2 regions of the Oscillibacter sp. KLE 1745 genome follow, and region 1 is predicted to be linked to the other one. Evidence: predicted binding sites of a transcription regulator. Region 1 holds the regulator's gene; the other holds the start of a gene.
What was found. Region 1 encodes LexA, which represses DNA repair genes until DNA is damaged. Its sites were predicted from a motif close to CNAACANNTGTTNG; they were not measured.
Positions count from the first base shown of each region.

Region 2: a site for LexA is predicted at 2,890-2,903, ahead of dinB (DNA polymerase IV). Genes of this name have one in related genera too.

Region 1 covers NZ_KI271712.1:13,322-21,072, forward strand. Annotated here, with positions in the region: gene rpsK (30S ribosomal protein S11) at 1-177, shown strand, start outside; gene rpsD (30S ribosomal protein S4) at 201-803, shown strand; gene HMPREF1546_RS06265 (DNA-directed RNA polymerase subunit alpha) at 893-1,846, shown strand; gene rplQ (50S ribosomal protein L17) at 1,905-2,249, shown strand; gene HMPREF1546_RS06275 (hypothetical protein) at 2,346-2,636, shown strand; gene HMPREF1546_RS06280 (hypothetical protein) at 2,670-2,948, shown strand; gene HMPREF1546_RS06285 (polysaccharide deacetylase family protein) at 3,108-3,818, shown strand; gene secG (preprotein translocase subunit SecG) at 3,864-4,106, opposite strand; gene lexA (transcriptional repressor LexA) at 4,346-4,936, shown strand; gene sigK (RNA polymerase sporulation sigma factor SigK) at 5,011-5,742, opposite strand; gene HMPREF1546_RS06305 (GIY-YIG nuclease family protein) at 5,860-6,126, shown strand; gene HMPREF1546_RS06310 (VCBS repeat-containing protein) at 6,253-7,611, shown strand; partial or broken gene HMPREF1546_RS06315 (response regulator transcription factor) at 7,637-7,751, shown strand, end outside.
Region 2 covers NZ_KI271749.1:31,935-39,685, forward strand. Annotated here, with positions in the region: gene HMPREF1546_RS13450 (hypothetical protein) at 1-398, opposite strand, end outside; gene HMPREF1546_RS18950 (helix-turn-helix domain-containing protein) at 395-958, opposite strand; gene HMPREF1546_RS13460 (SLOG family protein) at 1,158-1,676, opposite strand; FMN riboswitch at 1,827-1,955, shown strand; gene HMPREF1546_RS13465 (ECF transporter S component) at 2,060-2,764, shown strand; gene dinB (DNA polymerase IV) at 2,933-4,147, shown strand; gene HMPREF1546_RS13475 (5-formyltetrahydrofolate cyclo-ligase) at 4,144-4,731, shown strand; gene glyA (serine hydroxymethyltransferase) at 4,901-6,154, shown strand; gene HMPREF1546_RS13485 (hypothetical protein) at 6,199-7,245, opposite strand; gene HMPREF1546_RS13490 (RNA polymerase sigma factor) at 7,238-7,732, opposite strand.

The sequences.
Region 1 (7,751 bases):
CGCGCCGCTATGGAGCATGGCCTGAAGACCGTCGAGGTCTTCGTCAAGGGCCCCGGCCAGGGCCGTGAGGCCGCGATCCGGGCGCTGCAGGCCGTGGGCCTGGAAGTGACCATGATCAAGGACGTCACGCCCATCCCCCACAATGGCTGCCGCCCCCCCAAGCGCCGCCGTGTCTGATTTGAAGAGGAGGTAACAAGCAAATGGCTAAGAATATGCAGCCGATCGCGAAGCGCTGCAAGGCTCTGGGCATTTCTCCTGCCGTGATGGGCTATGCGAAGAAGGAGACCAATCGCAACCCCGGCGGCCAGATGAGAAAGAAGAAGAGCGAATATGGCATCCAGCTGAATGAGAAGCAGAAGGTCAAGTTCATCTATGGCATTCTGGAGAAGCAGTTCCACGCCTATTACGAGGCGGCCGCCAAGACCCCCGGCAAGACCGGCGACAACCTGCTGATCGCTGTGGAGCGCCGTCTGGACAACGTGGTATACCGCATGGGCTTCGCCATGACCCGCCGTCAGGCCCGTCAGCTGGTGAGCCACGCCCACTTCACCGTCAACGGCCGGAAGGTCGACATTCCCTCCTATCAGGTCAAGGCCGGCGATGTGATCGAGGTTGCCGAGTCCAGCCGCTCCTCTGAGATCTTCAAGCGCCTGCTGGGCCAGGATGCCCCCGTGTTCCTGATCCCCGCCTGGATGGAGCGTGAGAAGAACGCCCTGAAGGGCACCGTGACCCGTCTGCCCGCCCGGGAGGACATCGACGTTCCCGTCGAGGAGCACCTCATCGTTGAGTTGTACTCCAAGTAAGCGGAGGATACCCTCAATAATGATAGGAACTGCCGGCGGCGCGCAATCATGCGTGCTCGCAACAAGAAGATGAAGGAGGGTACTACTGCATGATCGAAATTGAAAAGCCCCAGATTGAGTGCATCGAGACGCCGGGGGACGCCACATACGGCAAGTATGTGGTGGAACCGCTGGAGCGCGGCTACGGCACCACTTTGGGCAATGCGCTTCGCCGCATTATGCTTTCCTCTCTGCCCGGCACGGCCCCGACCACCATCAAGATCGCCGGCGTGCAGCATGAGTTCTCCACCATCCCAGGTGTCAAGGAAGACGTGACGGAGATCGTCCTGAATGTGAAGGGCCTGCTCACCAAGCTCCACTGCGAGACGGTGAAGACGGTCTACATCGAGGCGGTGGGCCCCTGCGAGGTCAAGGCCGGCGATATCAAGGCCGACGGCGAGGTGGAGGTCCTGAATCCCGACATGCACATTGCCACGCTGGATAACGGCGCGACGCTGAACATGGAGATCACCCTGTCCCACGGACGCGGCTATGTGCCTGCGGACCGCAACAAGCCGCAGCAGAACGTGATCGGCGTCATCGCCGTGGACTCCATCTACACCCCCGTGTATAAGGTCAACTACACCGTGGAGCCCACCCGCGTGGGTGCCTCCAGCGACTTCGACAAGCTGACGCTGGAGGTCTGGACCGACGGGACCATCTCTGCCCGGGACGCCGTGTCCTTGGGTGCGAAGATCCTGTGCGACCACTTTACGCTGTTCACCGACCTCTCTGAGAACGTGGGCAGCAAGCCCACTGTGGTGGAGAAGGCGGAGGCCCAGCGGGACAAGGTGCTGGAGCTGACCATTGAAGAGCTGGATCTCTCCGTCCGCAGCTTCAACTGCCTCAAGCGTGCCAACATCAACACCGTGGAGGATTTGATTTCCAAGACGGAGGACGAGATGATGAAGGTCCGCAACCTGGGCCGCAAGTCCCTGGAAGAGGTCATCAACAAGCTGGCGATGATGGGACTCCATCTGGCCGACGAAGATAACAACAACTGATTCCAATGCCGGCGGACGTTCCCCGGCTGACCAAAATCCTGATAAGGAGGAAACCGAAATGCCCGGAACTCGGAAACTTGGCAAGCCCACTGACCAGCGCATGGCGATGCTGCGTCAGCAGGTGACGGATTTCCTGGACAACGGCAAGATGGAGACCACTCTTGCCCGCGCCAAGGAGATCAAGCCTCTGGCTGAGAAGATGATTACCCTCGGCAAGAAGAGCGACCTGGCCGCTTATCGGCAGGCTATGAGCTTCATCACCCGCGAGGATGTCTGCAAGAAGCTGTTCAAGGAGATCGCTCCCAGCTATGCAGAGCGCAACGGCGGCTACACCCGCGTGATCCGCACCGGCGTGCGCCGCGGAGATGCCGCGGAGACCGCTATCATCGAGCTGGTGAAGTAAGAACCCGCAATCAAAAAAGCCCTTTGTCATGGGAACCTAGGACCTGTGACAAAGGGCTTTTGATTGTTCTTGTGGACCTGAAGGAGATGTGATACAATGGAAGCGAAGGGGGAGATCTCTATGCGCATGGTTCACTGTGAGGACTGCGGAAAGCGGTATGACTACGATGTGGATGGCTTCTGCCCCCGGTGCGGGGCCTTCAACCAGCCTGTCTGGGTCCGGAGTGGCGGGACCGCCGCGGCCGCTGAGTCCCCTGCGGCACAGCAGAAGCGGACAGGGAGGCTCCAGCGGGAACTGGGAGAAAATCTCCGTCAGGCAGAGATGGCCATGGGCCGGCTGCTGAAGGAGCAGTCCCACGGTCGACGGCTGCCCGGCGGGGACTTGTGAGCGCCCGGCAGCAGAGCAAAGGAGGGAACATCTGTGAAGAAGATTTCCTGCGCTTCGTGCGGCAAACGGTATGATTGCGATGCAGACGGCTTCTGCCCCCGGTGCGGGGCCTTCAATCAGCCTGCAGGGGACGGAGACGCGCCGCAGCTCGAGAAGAAACCGGAATTTCAGCAGAGGGAGAAGCCCGCAGCACGCGGGCGAAAGAGAGCCCATTCAGCTGCCAAGGAGGGGGGACTGCTTCTGGGACTGGAAGTGGTGTCAGATCTGGCAGTGGACCTGGTGGGAGATGCCATTTCTGACCTGTTCTCCTGACCGTCTATGCAGAGCACCGAACGGAATATGAGATGAAGGAAGCGGGCGGGGCCCGCTTCCTTTTTTCGCGTTATGAAAAAACAGGAGAAAATTTTAACGGGTGTAAATTTTCAGCTGCCGCGCAAACTACCGCTGCATGAATGAGGAGGTGTGGGCGCGATGTGGAGAGGTCGCCTGTTTTTTCTGTGCCTTGCCCTGGCACTGCTGTCCGGCTGCGCGCCGGGCGGCCCTGTGGCGGAGGCTGGGGCAGATGCCCAGCTCCCGGCGGACAAGCTGATCGCCATTACATTTGACGACGGCCCACGCCGGAATACTACCGAGCGGCTACTGGACGGCCTGCAGGAGCGGGGGGCAAGCGCCACCTTTTTCCTGATTGGCAAGCAGATCGAAGGCAATGAGGACCTGGTCCGGCGGATGCAGGCAGAGGGCCATCAGGTGGGCAGCCACACCTGGAACCATGTACGGCTTCAGGGGGTCTCCCGGGAGACGCTGCAGCGGGAGGTAGGCCGTACAGAGGAGACGCTGGAAGCGTTGCTGGGAGGGGGGCCATATTGGCTCCGCCCGCCATACGGGGCCGTGGATGCGGCGGACCGGGAGCTGCTGCAGGTGCCCATGATAAAGTGGTCCATCGATCCCAGGGACTGGGAAAAGCTCAATACAGCCCAGGTGAAGGCGGCGGTCCTGGAAAATGCGGCCCCCAATCAGATCATCCTGCTCCATGATATCTACGATACCTCTGTGGACGCGGCACTGGAGATTGTAGATACGCTTCAAGGGGAAGGCTACCGCTTCGTGACGGTGCAGGAACTGCTGGAAGCCAACGGTATCCAACCGGAGGCCGGTGTGCTGTACTGCTCCGGCGACACATAAAAAAGCGCCCGGTGTGCCAGCACACCGGGCGCTTTCAGCGCGAAATCAGCCCTGCAGGATCAGCAGGACCAGCGTCAGGATCAGGAAGATGGCCCCAACCCATTTGGTGGCGCGGGCCAGCTTGGCGTCCAGAGTCTTGGCCTTGTTGCGGGACAGGAAGGAGTCGGCCACACCGCCGATGGCACCGGAGAGGCCGGCGCTCTTGCCGGACTGGAAGAGCACGATGACAATGACTGCCAGACCGCAGAGAAGCTGCAGGATCGTGATGACGAGCGTTAAAGCGTCCATACAGGATAACCTCCAAAACTTTCAGCCATGCAGCGCATGGATCATGATTTCACAGATGTTAATGATACCATAGTTTTCTCTGTATTTCAAGGGGATTTTGCAAAAAAGCAGACAAATCAAAGCTATGCGGAAGCGTACGGACAGACGACAAAAAAGTTTGAAAATGATGGAACAAATGTTTGCTTTTCCTACGGCGTTGTGGTATAATACAGCCAGAAATCCAGCGGAGGTGGACACGTATGCGGGAGCTCTCAAAGATGCAGCAGAAAATCTACGAGTACATTGCCGCCTGTATCCGGGAGCAGGGCTACCCCCCCTCGGTGCGGGAGATCGGGGAGGCCGTGGGGCTGAAGTCACCCTCCACAGTCCATTTTCACCTCAAACGGCTTGAGGAGGCAGGCGTCATTGAAAAGGGCGCCGGCAAGGGCCGCGCCATCACGCTGCGGGAATCTCCTAAGCCTGAAAATCAGGTCCCAGTGGTGGGCAATGTGGCGGCCGGCAGCCCCATTCTGGCGGAGGAGTGTATCGAGGACTATTTGACCTTCGATACCGCCGGTCGGCCCGGGGAGTATTTTGCCCTGCGGGTCCGGGGCGAGTCCATGCTGAACGCAGGCATCCTGCCCGGCGACCTGGTGGTGGTTCACAGCCAGCCCACTGCGCAGCACGGTGAGATTGTGGTGGCTCTGATCGATGACGAGGCGACGGTCAAGCGCCTGTCTCTGAAAAGCGGTCAGGTATGGCTGCTGCCGGAGAATGAGGCATATTCCCCCATTGACGGCACCTATGCCCAGATATTGGGCAAGGTGGCCGCCGTGGTGCGGCGCTATTGAAAGGCGCGGAAGCGCGCAAAGAAAGGGCGTGATGGAAATTTTCCATCACGCCCTCTGTTTTCCAAATCCGGCGGTCACGTCCCGGAGGAATGGGGCCTCCGCCGGACCAGCTGGGGCGCAGGGCCGTCCTGCAGCTCCTGGCGCAGCTTTTCCAGCGCCCGCTTTTCGATGCGGGATACATAGGACCGGGAAATCCCGAAGGAGGCGGCAATTTCCCTCTGGGTCAGGGGGATGGTGCCGCCCAGCCCGTACCGCAGGCGAATGATCTCCGCCTCCCGGGTGGTCAGACGCTCCCGGATGATCTGGTGGAGCCGGAGCGCGCTGTCCCGGTCGTGGATATCGTCCAGCATGGTGTCATCCACGCCCACCACATCCATCAGCTGGAGGGCATTGCCCTCCTTGTCTGTCTCAATGGAATCCGACAGAGAGACTTCTCCCTGGAGCTTTTTCTGGCTGCGGAAGTACATGAGAATTTCGTTTTCAATGCAGCGGGCGGCGTAGGTGGCCAGGCGGGCGCCCTTCTCCGGGTCGAAGCTGGAGATGCCCTTGATGAGGCCGATGGTGCCGATGGAGATCAGGTCCTCCTGATCGGCGCTCTGGGTATAGTATTTCTTGATGATGTGGGCCACCAGGCGCAGGTTCCGCTCGATGAGTACATCCCGGGCCTCCTGATCTCCCTGGGCGTAGCGGCGGAGATATTCCCGCTCCTCTGCGGCGGACAGCGGCTTTGGAAACGACCCGCCGCCGGACAGGCGGAGTGAGAAGAGCAGCGTGTTGGCGAAGAGCAGCAGTGCGGCAGACAACATAGAATCCCTCCCTGTACCATCATTCCTATGCCGGGCAGGGAAGTCCCCATGCGGAAAGCCCTTTGACGGGGCGGCGGGCTGTGGTATACTGGTCTCATCGGACAGAGGAGGGACGGTATGGGCTATCTGGTCTACATCCTGCGCTGCGGGGACGGCACACTGTACACAGGCTGCACCAACGACCTGCCCCGCCGCCTCCAGGCCCACCAAAGCGGGCGGGGCGCCAAGTACACCCGCAGCCGCCTGCCGGTGGAGCTGGTCTACCAGGAGGCGGTGCCGGACCGGTCTGCGGCCCTGCGGCGGGAGGCCGCCATCAAACGGCTGGATCGCAGGCGGAAGCTGGCCCTGATCGCGGCCTTCCGACCGGGGACGGCGGAAAAATGAACAGAACGTAAAATGCGGGAAAAATGCTGACAACCCCTACACATCAGGGAGAAAACGTGCTATCATATATAAGTTGAATTATGCGTTTTTCGGCGGGGGCAGCCCACCGGCAGAGAGGAGGAGGCCATGAGACAGCGAATACAGCGGATGCTGACGGCAGCGGTCGGCCTGCTTCTGCTTCTGTCCGCCAGCGGCTGCGGATTTTCCTTTTCCCCCACGGACCTGTACAGCCTGCCGCAGCTGCCGGAGGAGTACACGGAGCTGAACAGCTCACTCAACCAGCTGCTGGAGAGCGGGGCGGAGTACGCGGCCCCCGTCTCCGGCAGCAACATCCAGCCCGTGCAGCTGGAGGATCTGGACGGAGACGGCGAGGAGGAGGCGCTGGCCTTCTTCCGCAACTCCGCGGATGAGAAGCCCCTGAAGATCTATATTTTTACCGCCGGAAAGCAGGGATATGAGCAGGCTGCCGTCATTGAGGGCACCGGCACCAGCATTTACAGCATTGCCTACGAGGATCTGGACCAGGACGGCCGGAAGGAGCTGCTGGTGGGCTGGCGGGTCAATACGGACCTCCTGGCCCTCTCCGTCTACACCCTGCGGTCCGGGGAGCCGGAGGAGCTGGTGCAGGGCACCAGCTATGTGAAATATGCGGTCAACGATCTGAATCAGGATGGCCTGTGGGAGCTGGTGGTGCTCCGGGCCGATGAGGAGGGCAACGGCATTGCGGATTACTACTGCTGGCAGGAGGAAGAGTTCCAGCTGCGAACCTCCGCACGGATCACCAGCACCATGGCGGAGCTGAGCCAGCAGGGGCGTGTGAAGAGCGGTGTCCTGCAGGACGGTACGCCGGCCCTGTTCGTCACGGGGGTGGAGGAGTCGGCCTGGATGGTCACTGACATCCTGACCGTGAAAAATGGAGAACTGGTGAACATCCTGCTGTCCGACGTGACGGGGGTGTCTTCGGAGATCGCGCCCTTCAGTTCCCTGTACCCGGAGGATATCAACGGCGACGGTATCACAGAGGTCCCCCATCCCGAGCCGATCCCGGCCTGGGGAAACGTGGGTGAGGACCCCTGCCGGCGGATCGACTGGTATACCTATACCAGCGACGGCACCAAAGCGGCTGTGGTGAGCACCTACCACAGTGTGGAGGACGGCTGGTACCTGCGCCTGCCGGACGTGTGGAAGGATCAGATCCTCATTACCCGCACGGCCGGGACGGAGGAGGTCACGGTCACATTCTCCTACCGGGGAGACAGCGGGGAGCCGCCACAGGATGTCCTGCGGATCACCAAGCTCACAGGCTCCGGCCGCGAGGCCAGAGCCACCCGGGGCGGCCGGGTCATCCTGCGCCGTCTGCCGGAGATCATCTACACGGCCGAGCTTCTGGACGCAAATGGGAGCTGGGAATACGGCCTGACGGAAGACGAGGTGCGGGAGGCGTTCAGCCTGATCACCACGGAGTGGTCCGCCGGCGACAGCTGACAGAGAAGAAAGGACGGTATGCCGAATGAAAAAAGTAATGGTGCTGGAGGATGAGTCCAGCATCCGCAGCTTTATCGTCATCAACCTGCGCCGTGCCGGGTACGACGTCATTGAGGCGGAGACCGGCGAAGAGGCACTGG
Region 2 (7,751 bases), on a different contig from region 1:
GCGATCTGTGCCGCCAACAGGACAAACCAGGCGGTCCGTGCCGAAGTGCCGTTCAGATCTGTCCCATAATGGGTCTCCATCTCCAAAATGGCCTGGATCACGCTCCAGGAAATATACAGGGCGACCGCCAGAGCAGCCAGCTCCAGGAGCGTACTCAGCCAGTTTGCGCCGGTCACGCCCAGCAAGTCTCCCACCCACAGGATACCCGTGTATATGGCCACAGCCACAGCAAAGGGGCGGAGTTTCCCGAATCGACCGCTCTCTCCCAACAATTCCCCTGCTGCCCGATAGAGTAAGATATAACCCGCAAAGGTCGGCAGCAGATTCAGTGTATGTCCGTTGATTGTCACATAAAAATTGATAAAGATCAAGAAGAACCCCCAAAAGATTCCCTTCACTGCATTTCCTCCTCCCGCTTCTTTTGTACATGCCTTTTTCCGAAATACAGCACCAGCACCCCCGCCGCGATCTTCACGGCGGCGTACAGGGCCGGGAACAGCAGCACACCTGCCGGGAACACGTCAAGCAGATTCACTCCGCCCATCTCCGCCATATCCCAGCCGATCAGACCCGTAAATCCGCCCAGCATCCCCCGGTACGCCAGATAAAACAGCGCCAGCTGCACCAGATCCAATACGCCCCAGGCGATCAGCACCCATCCCAGCAGGTACCATTTCCGCTTGCTAAAGGTCAAAAAACGCTCCACCCAGTCCTTCCGTTCCTGGGGCGGCGGCTGCTTCTCCTCCGGCTCCGTCTGCTCCGGCTGGAGGCGGAGCAGATAGTCTGTTGTCACACCGAAAATATCCGCCAGGGCCACCACTTTGTCCGTCTCCGGCATGGTCTCGTCCCGTTCCCAACGGCTGACGGCCTGCCGACTCACCTGCAGGCGCTCGGCCAGCGCGTCCTGGCTCATGCCGGCTCTCTGCCGGAGGGATTGCAGCTTCTCTCCGAATGTCATAGGCATTCTCCCTTCTCTTGGATGCCTTCAGCTTATCAGGCCGCCCGGTTGCATACCAGCAACCAAGCATGGAAGTTCCGCAATCTCAGATTGCCTTCCTCTCCAACATACCACAACAGGGCTCCCCGCGCAACGGCTCCGGCCCATATTGCAAGAAAAAACCGAGGCACCGGACGTCTCCGCATCCAAGCGCCCCGGCCTATCGGGCGGGCTCCAGCACAATGGGCAGGTCCACGATCTCCAGCCCCCGGCGCATGGCGTACTCCACCGTGTACCGGGTTCCGCCGGGAGACCCGTCAAAGGCGGCGATCAGCAGCGCGGCGTGGTCCACCATATACCGGTCCCGCCGCTGCATACAGGCAGGGGTGTAGCAGGCGGACACCAGGGTCTCAAAGTCACAGGCAGCCACCAGCCGCTCATACCGCCGCCGCTGGTCCGGCGGCCAGGCATCCGCCTGGGAGGGACATGGGACGGCCGCCTCCACCGTCACGTCCGGGTGCATCTGGCGCAGGCGGAGGACGCACTCGCAGAAATACAGGTCACAGCCCAGGGCCATGCCGCAGAGAAAGTGACGGAATCCCTCCTGATAGGCCGCCTCCACCGCGTCTGCGATGCGGGCCTTGAGCGACACGCAGCGCAGGTCCTCCTCGTTATACCGCCATGGCAGCTTACCGGGCCGGTGCCCGGTAAAGCAGCAGGCCGACTGCCGCCCCCGCATGGTCTCCGCCTCCCTCCTTCTGGTCTTTGATTCAGTATAGAACATCCGTTCTTGTTTGTAAAGACCCACGGGAAATTTGCCGTTTTTTCATTTAGGGACTTGCAATTTCTTCCGCGCTGTCATATACTATGGCCAGAAACCAACTGAATACTTTGTCTTCAGGGCGGGGTGAAATTCCCCACTGGCGGTACAGTCCGCGACCGCCTGCGCGTATGCACAGGCGCTGACTCGGTGAAACTCCGGGACCAACAGTTACAGTCTGGATGGAAGAAGATGAGTGCGGCGTGGCCGCGCGTTTGTTCGCGCTCCTGCGTTGCGTGGATCACCTTGGAGAAGCCAAAGCGTCCAGGGTGTTTTCAAGCAACGAAAAGGAGTGTATTTTTATGTCCGAACCCAATGCCAACGCCATCAAGAACCCCTCCCGGCCCGCAACAAACGTCCGAACCATCACCTCCCTGGCCATGCTGGCGGCCATCGCCTATGTGGTGATGCTCCTCAGCAAGATGCTGCCACAGGTGTCCGGCTTCCTGCAGATGGACCTGAAGGACACGGTCATCTGCATCGGCGCCTTCCTCTTCGGACCTCTGTCCGCCGCCGTCATCTCCATCGTGGTGGCCGTGGTGGAGATGTTCACCGTCAGCGACACCGGCCCCATCGGCTGCATCATGAACGTGCTGGCCACCTGCGCCTTCTGCTGCACCGCCGCCTTCGTCTACAAGAAGTTCCACACCCGCAAGGGCGCCGTCATCGGTCTGGCCCTGGGCACTGTTTGCCTCACCGTGGTGATGCTGCTGTGGAACTATCTCATCACGCCCATCTACATGGGAATGGATCGCGAGGAAATCGTGGTCCCCATGCTGATCCCGGTGTTCCTGCCCTTCAACCTGGTGAAGGGCGGCCTGAACATGGCGCTGATCCTGCTGCTCTACAAGCCGGTGGTCACCGCCCTGCGGAAGGCCCGGCTGGTACCGGAGTCCCATGCGCCTGTCGAGGGCAAGGGCAAGCTGAGCGCCGGGTTCCTCCTGTTCTCCCTGGCCCTGCTGGCGACCTTTGTGGTGCTGGCCCTGGTGCTGATGGGGATTCTGTAAATCTGAACACCACAGGCGCGGGGGCGGATACCGTCCCCGCGCCTTTTACTGCGGCCCATATCCGTCCCTCCGCCTCCCTGCGCCGGTATGTCAAAACCTTCCCATCCCTTCTCCCTTTTCAGGAACGAACAGATGTGCTATAATAGAAGTGAGAAAGGAGGCGGGGCCATGGACCGCATCATCCTGCACTGCGATCTGAACAGCTTTTACGCCTCCGTGGAGCTGCGGAGCCGACCAGACCTGCAGAACGTGCCCGTGGCGGTCTGCGGAGATCCCACCTCCCGCCACGGCATCATCCTGGCCAAGAATGAACCGGCGAAAAAATTCGGCGTCCAGACAGCGGAAACCATCTGGCAGGCCAAGAAAAAGTGCCCGGAGCTGGTGCTGCTGCCACCCCACCACAAACTGTACCGGCAGGTCTCCAAAGAGGTCAACACCATCTACGAGCAGTACACGGACCTGGTGGAGCCCTTCGGCATCGATGAGAGCTGGCTGGACGTCACCCATACCCTCCACCTCTTCGGCGGTGATGCCAAGGCCCTGGCAGACCATCTGCGGCAACGGATGAAGCAGGAGATGGGACTGACCCTCTCAGTGGGGGTCTCCTTCAACAAGGTGTTTGCCAAGCTGGGCAGCGACTACCGGAAACCCGACGCCACCACTGTCGTCTCCCGGGAGAACTGGCAGAGGCTGGTCTGGCCTCTGCCGGTGGGGGCGCTGCTGTACGTGGGGGGCGCCGCCCGGAAGATTTTGGCCCAGTTCGGCGTGAAGACCATCGGAGAGCTGGCGGCCTGCAAGCGGGATGCCCTGGAGACCCTGATGGGCAAAATGGGCGTCCAGCTCCACGACTATGCCAACGGGCTGGACACCGATCCAGTCCGCTCCCGGTACGAGCCGGAGATGGTGAAGTCCGTAGGCAACGGCACTACCTTCCCGAAAAACCTCACCACCGCAGAGCAGGTGCGGGGCGGCGTCGCCGTGCTGGCGGACTCCGTGGCCACCCGACTGCGGCACAGCGGGCTGTATGCCGGCGGCGTCCAGGTGACGGTGCGGGATCCCCAGTTCCATGACCGCTCCCGTCAGATGCAGCTCTCCGCCCCCACCCACCTGATCCGGGAGCTGACGGCGGCGGCCATGGACCTGACCGGCCAGCTGTGGAAACCCCCGGCTCCCGTGCGGGCCCTGACTATTACCGCCATCCATCTGGTTCGGTCGGAGGACGCCTATGAACAGGTAGACCTGTTCACAGCCGGGGCGGCGCCCAAAAAAGAAAAACAGGAAAAGCTGGAGGCGGCTATGGACCGCCTCCGTGGAAAGTTCGGGACCGACGTCATCTCCTACGGCGCGGCCCGTCCAGAGAAAGAGGAGGATCCCCTGCCATGACAATAGACGAGGAAAAACAGCAGCTCCGGGCTACGATCCGGCGCCTCAGCGCCCAGCTCCCCTTCCGGTACCGGGAAGCGGCGGACCGGGCCATCGCCCGCCATCTCCTGGCTCTTCCGGAGTATCGCAGTGCCGGAGCGGTGTTCTGCTTCGTCTCCGCCGGGCGGGAGATCGACACCCGTCCCATCCTGGAGCAGACTCTGGCAGACGGCAAGATGCTGTGCATCCCTCTGTGTGTGGCGGATGGCATCATGGAGCTGCGGGCCATCCGCGACCTGAAGGAGCTCTTCCCCGGCGCCTACGGCATTCTGGAGCCTCCGGCAGACAGCCCTGCCCTCTCCCCGGACCAGATCGACCTGGCGGTGATCCCCTGTGTCACCTGCAGCCGGGAGGGCCGCCGGCTGGGGCGGGGCGGCGGCTATTACGACCGCTTCCTGGCCCACTACCGGGGCGCGGCGGTTCTGCTGTGCCGGGAGCGGCTGCTGCGCCAGGAGATCCCCTTCGGCGTCCACGACTATCCCATCCCCTGGGTGCTGACAGAAGCCGGACTTTTTGAGGACGGCACGCCATCCCGGCTGGAATGACTGGGAAAAGGTCCGCCTCCCACAAAATCGTCAAAATATTCCCACTATCTCTACAACATTTTGTGGGGGTATTACCTCTTGTTCCCTTGACAGGTCCCTGGAACTCTGATAAGCTGGAAAAGGCTTATATTTTCCGGAAGACCGGATCACACGAAGGAGGACCCCTGCAATGATCCAGGACATCATGGACTTTCTCTCCCAGGCCGACCCCGAGGTGGGGGCATCTATTCAGAAGGAATTCGACCGGGAGCAGCACAACATTGAGCTGATCGCCTCCGAGAACATCGTCAGCAAGGCCGTCCTGCTGGCCATGGGCACTTGTCTCACCAATAAGTATGCGGAGGGCTATCCCGGAAAGCGGTATTACGGAGGCTGCTATGCCGTGGACGTGACGGAGGAGCTGGCGCGGCAGAGGGCCTGTCAGCTGTTCGGCTGTGCGCACGCCAATGTCCAGCCCCACTCCGGCGCCAACGCCAATCTGGCGGCGTTCTTTGCCCTGCTGCAGCCCGGTGACACAGTGCTCAGTATGAATCTGGCCCATGGCGGCCATCTGAGCCACGGCAGCCCGGTGAACATCTCCGGCAAATATTTCCGCATCGTTCCCTATGGCGTGTCTGACGACACAGAGACCATCGACTACGAGCAGGTGATGGCCATCGCCAAGGAGTGCCGCCCCAAGCTGATCCTGGCAGGGGCCAGCGCCTATCCCCGCACCCTGGACTTTGCCAAGTTCCGGGAGATCGCCGACGCGGTGGGCGCCCGGCTGATGGTGGACATGGCCCACATTGCGGGTCTGGTGGCCGCCGGTGTTCATCCCTCCCCCATCCCCTACGCCGATGTGGTGACCACCACCACCCACAAGACATTGCGGGGTCCCCGGGGCGGCATGATCCTGTGCAATGACGACGACCTGTACAAAAAGATCAACTCCGCCGTGTTCCCCGGCACCCAGGGCGGTCCGCTGGAGCATATCATCGCCGCCAAGGCCGTGTGCTTGGGCGAGGCGCTGAAACCGGAGTTCCGGGCCTATGGGCGGCAGGTGGCCGCCAACGCCGGGGTTCTGGCGGAAAAGCTGATCGAGCAGGGCTTCCGGCTGGTCTCCGGCGGCACGGACAACCATCTGATTCTGGTGGACACCCGGCACTTTGGCCTCACCGGCAAGGAGTATGAGCACCGGCTGGATGAGGTAGGCATCACGGTGAACAAGAACACCATCCCCAACGACCCGGAGAAGCCCTTCGTCACCAGCGGTATCCGGGTAGGCACTCCCGCCGTCACTACCCGGGGCTTCCGGGAGCCGGAGATGGCGGAGATCGCCCGGTGGATGGGCCTCATGGCAAAAGAGGACTATGCGGACCATGCGGAGCAGGTCCGTGCGGAAGTGGCGGAGCTGTGCAAGCGGTTCCCGCTGTATCAGGAGTGAACGAACAAGGCCCGGAGAGTGCTGGCTCTCCGGGCCTTTTGCAGTTATGCCGCCGGGAATTCGTACCATTGTCCGTTCAACTCCAAGCCGGTTACGCTGTCCGGGTCCAGCAGCCGGGGCGACAGCAGGGACAGGTGGCAGAGCGGTACTCTCTGCTCCGACGCCTCCACGAATTCTATGTGGATGGCATGGGTGCCTCTCTGGATCCGCTGGGTCAAAGCATCCTCCATCTCCAGGGCCCTGCCGTCAGTAAAATAAAGTGTCAGCACCTGCTTTGCGAGAAAGTCCTCCTCCCAGGTGACAGCGGACTGGGACTCTTCCAGCCATAGGTCATAAGAGGTCTCTTCCACAGGAAACCAGACTTCCGCCCGCAGGGGCGTCACCACCGCCCGGGTGCCGTCCGGCCAACTGACCTCCCGAACAGGGATCGTGTCATTCATCCGGACATGGAATGCATAGATCTCAATGGGGTGCATCACGCCAGTGTCCCGGTCGTTCAGCATCTTCACCACCAGCTCCACCTCCCGTCCCAGGTAGTTCTCTTCACAATTCTCCTGAGCGTTCTCCGACACCTGCCCGGTGGCCAGAATAAACCGGGCCGTGTTGAGTTCCTTGCCTTGGTCCACCCGCCAGCAGCTGATGACATCCGCCCAGCTTCCGGCGAATAGCAGGGTGTCCTCCATTGCATCATCGATATCGGGGAACGATTCATCATACCGGGCCGTTACCAAGCAGTAGATCACCCGGCCGTCGGTGATGGCATTCTCCAGCGTCAGATCGCAGTGATTCCCCTCCACGGTCTGATCTACCTGGACGGAGCAGGTCTCCAGCATTCCGCCGCTGCCGCCGTCATCCACCACTGGACTCAGCCAGCCCATGCGCTCCGCCGCCACGGCAAAACCACAGGCCAGTACTGCCAGCGCCGCCGCCAGCAACAGCACCCGCTTCCCCAGCCGCCGTTTTCCGGGCCGGTCCAGGGTGCTCTGGCGGATCTGTTCCTCCAGCCCGTCCATAGCCGACTCATAGGCTGCGGGCAGGGCCCAGACCTCCCGCTTTGCCATTGCCCGCAGGCGGGCGTCCAGCTCATCCATAGTCTCCCTCCTTCAAGATGCTCCGCAGCTTCTCACGTGCCCGGCTCAGCCGGACCCGCACCGCCCCCGGGGACGTCCCCACGATCCGGGCGATCTCCTCTGTGGGCAGGTCCTCATAGTAGAACAGCACCACCGCCTCCCGCTGGTCTCGTGGCAAGGTCTGCACCGCCTGCCAAAGGGTATCGTCCCCCGTCTCCCGGCCCGGTATTGCCGGTTCCGTGGGCAGATCATCCAAAGAGACTGTCCGGCCTCGCCGTTGGCAGAGACGCCGGGCCTCATTGGCGGTGATCTTCAGCAGCCACCGGGGCAGCTTCTCCTTTTCCCGCAGCTGAGGATACCGCTCATAGGCCCGGCAGACTGCCTCTGCCACCGCCTCCTGAGCATCGCTGCTGTTCCGGGTGATACTGAAAGCCAGACGGTACAGGCTGGTCCGGCTGTGATGCAGCACTTGGCAGAACCGCTCCCGCTCTTGCTCCGGCAGCGTCATGTCCTTCCCCCCCTTCTCC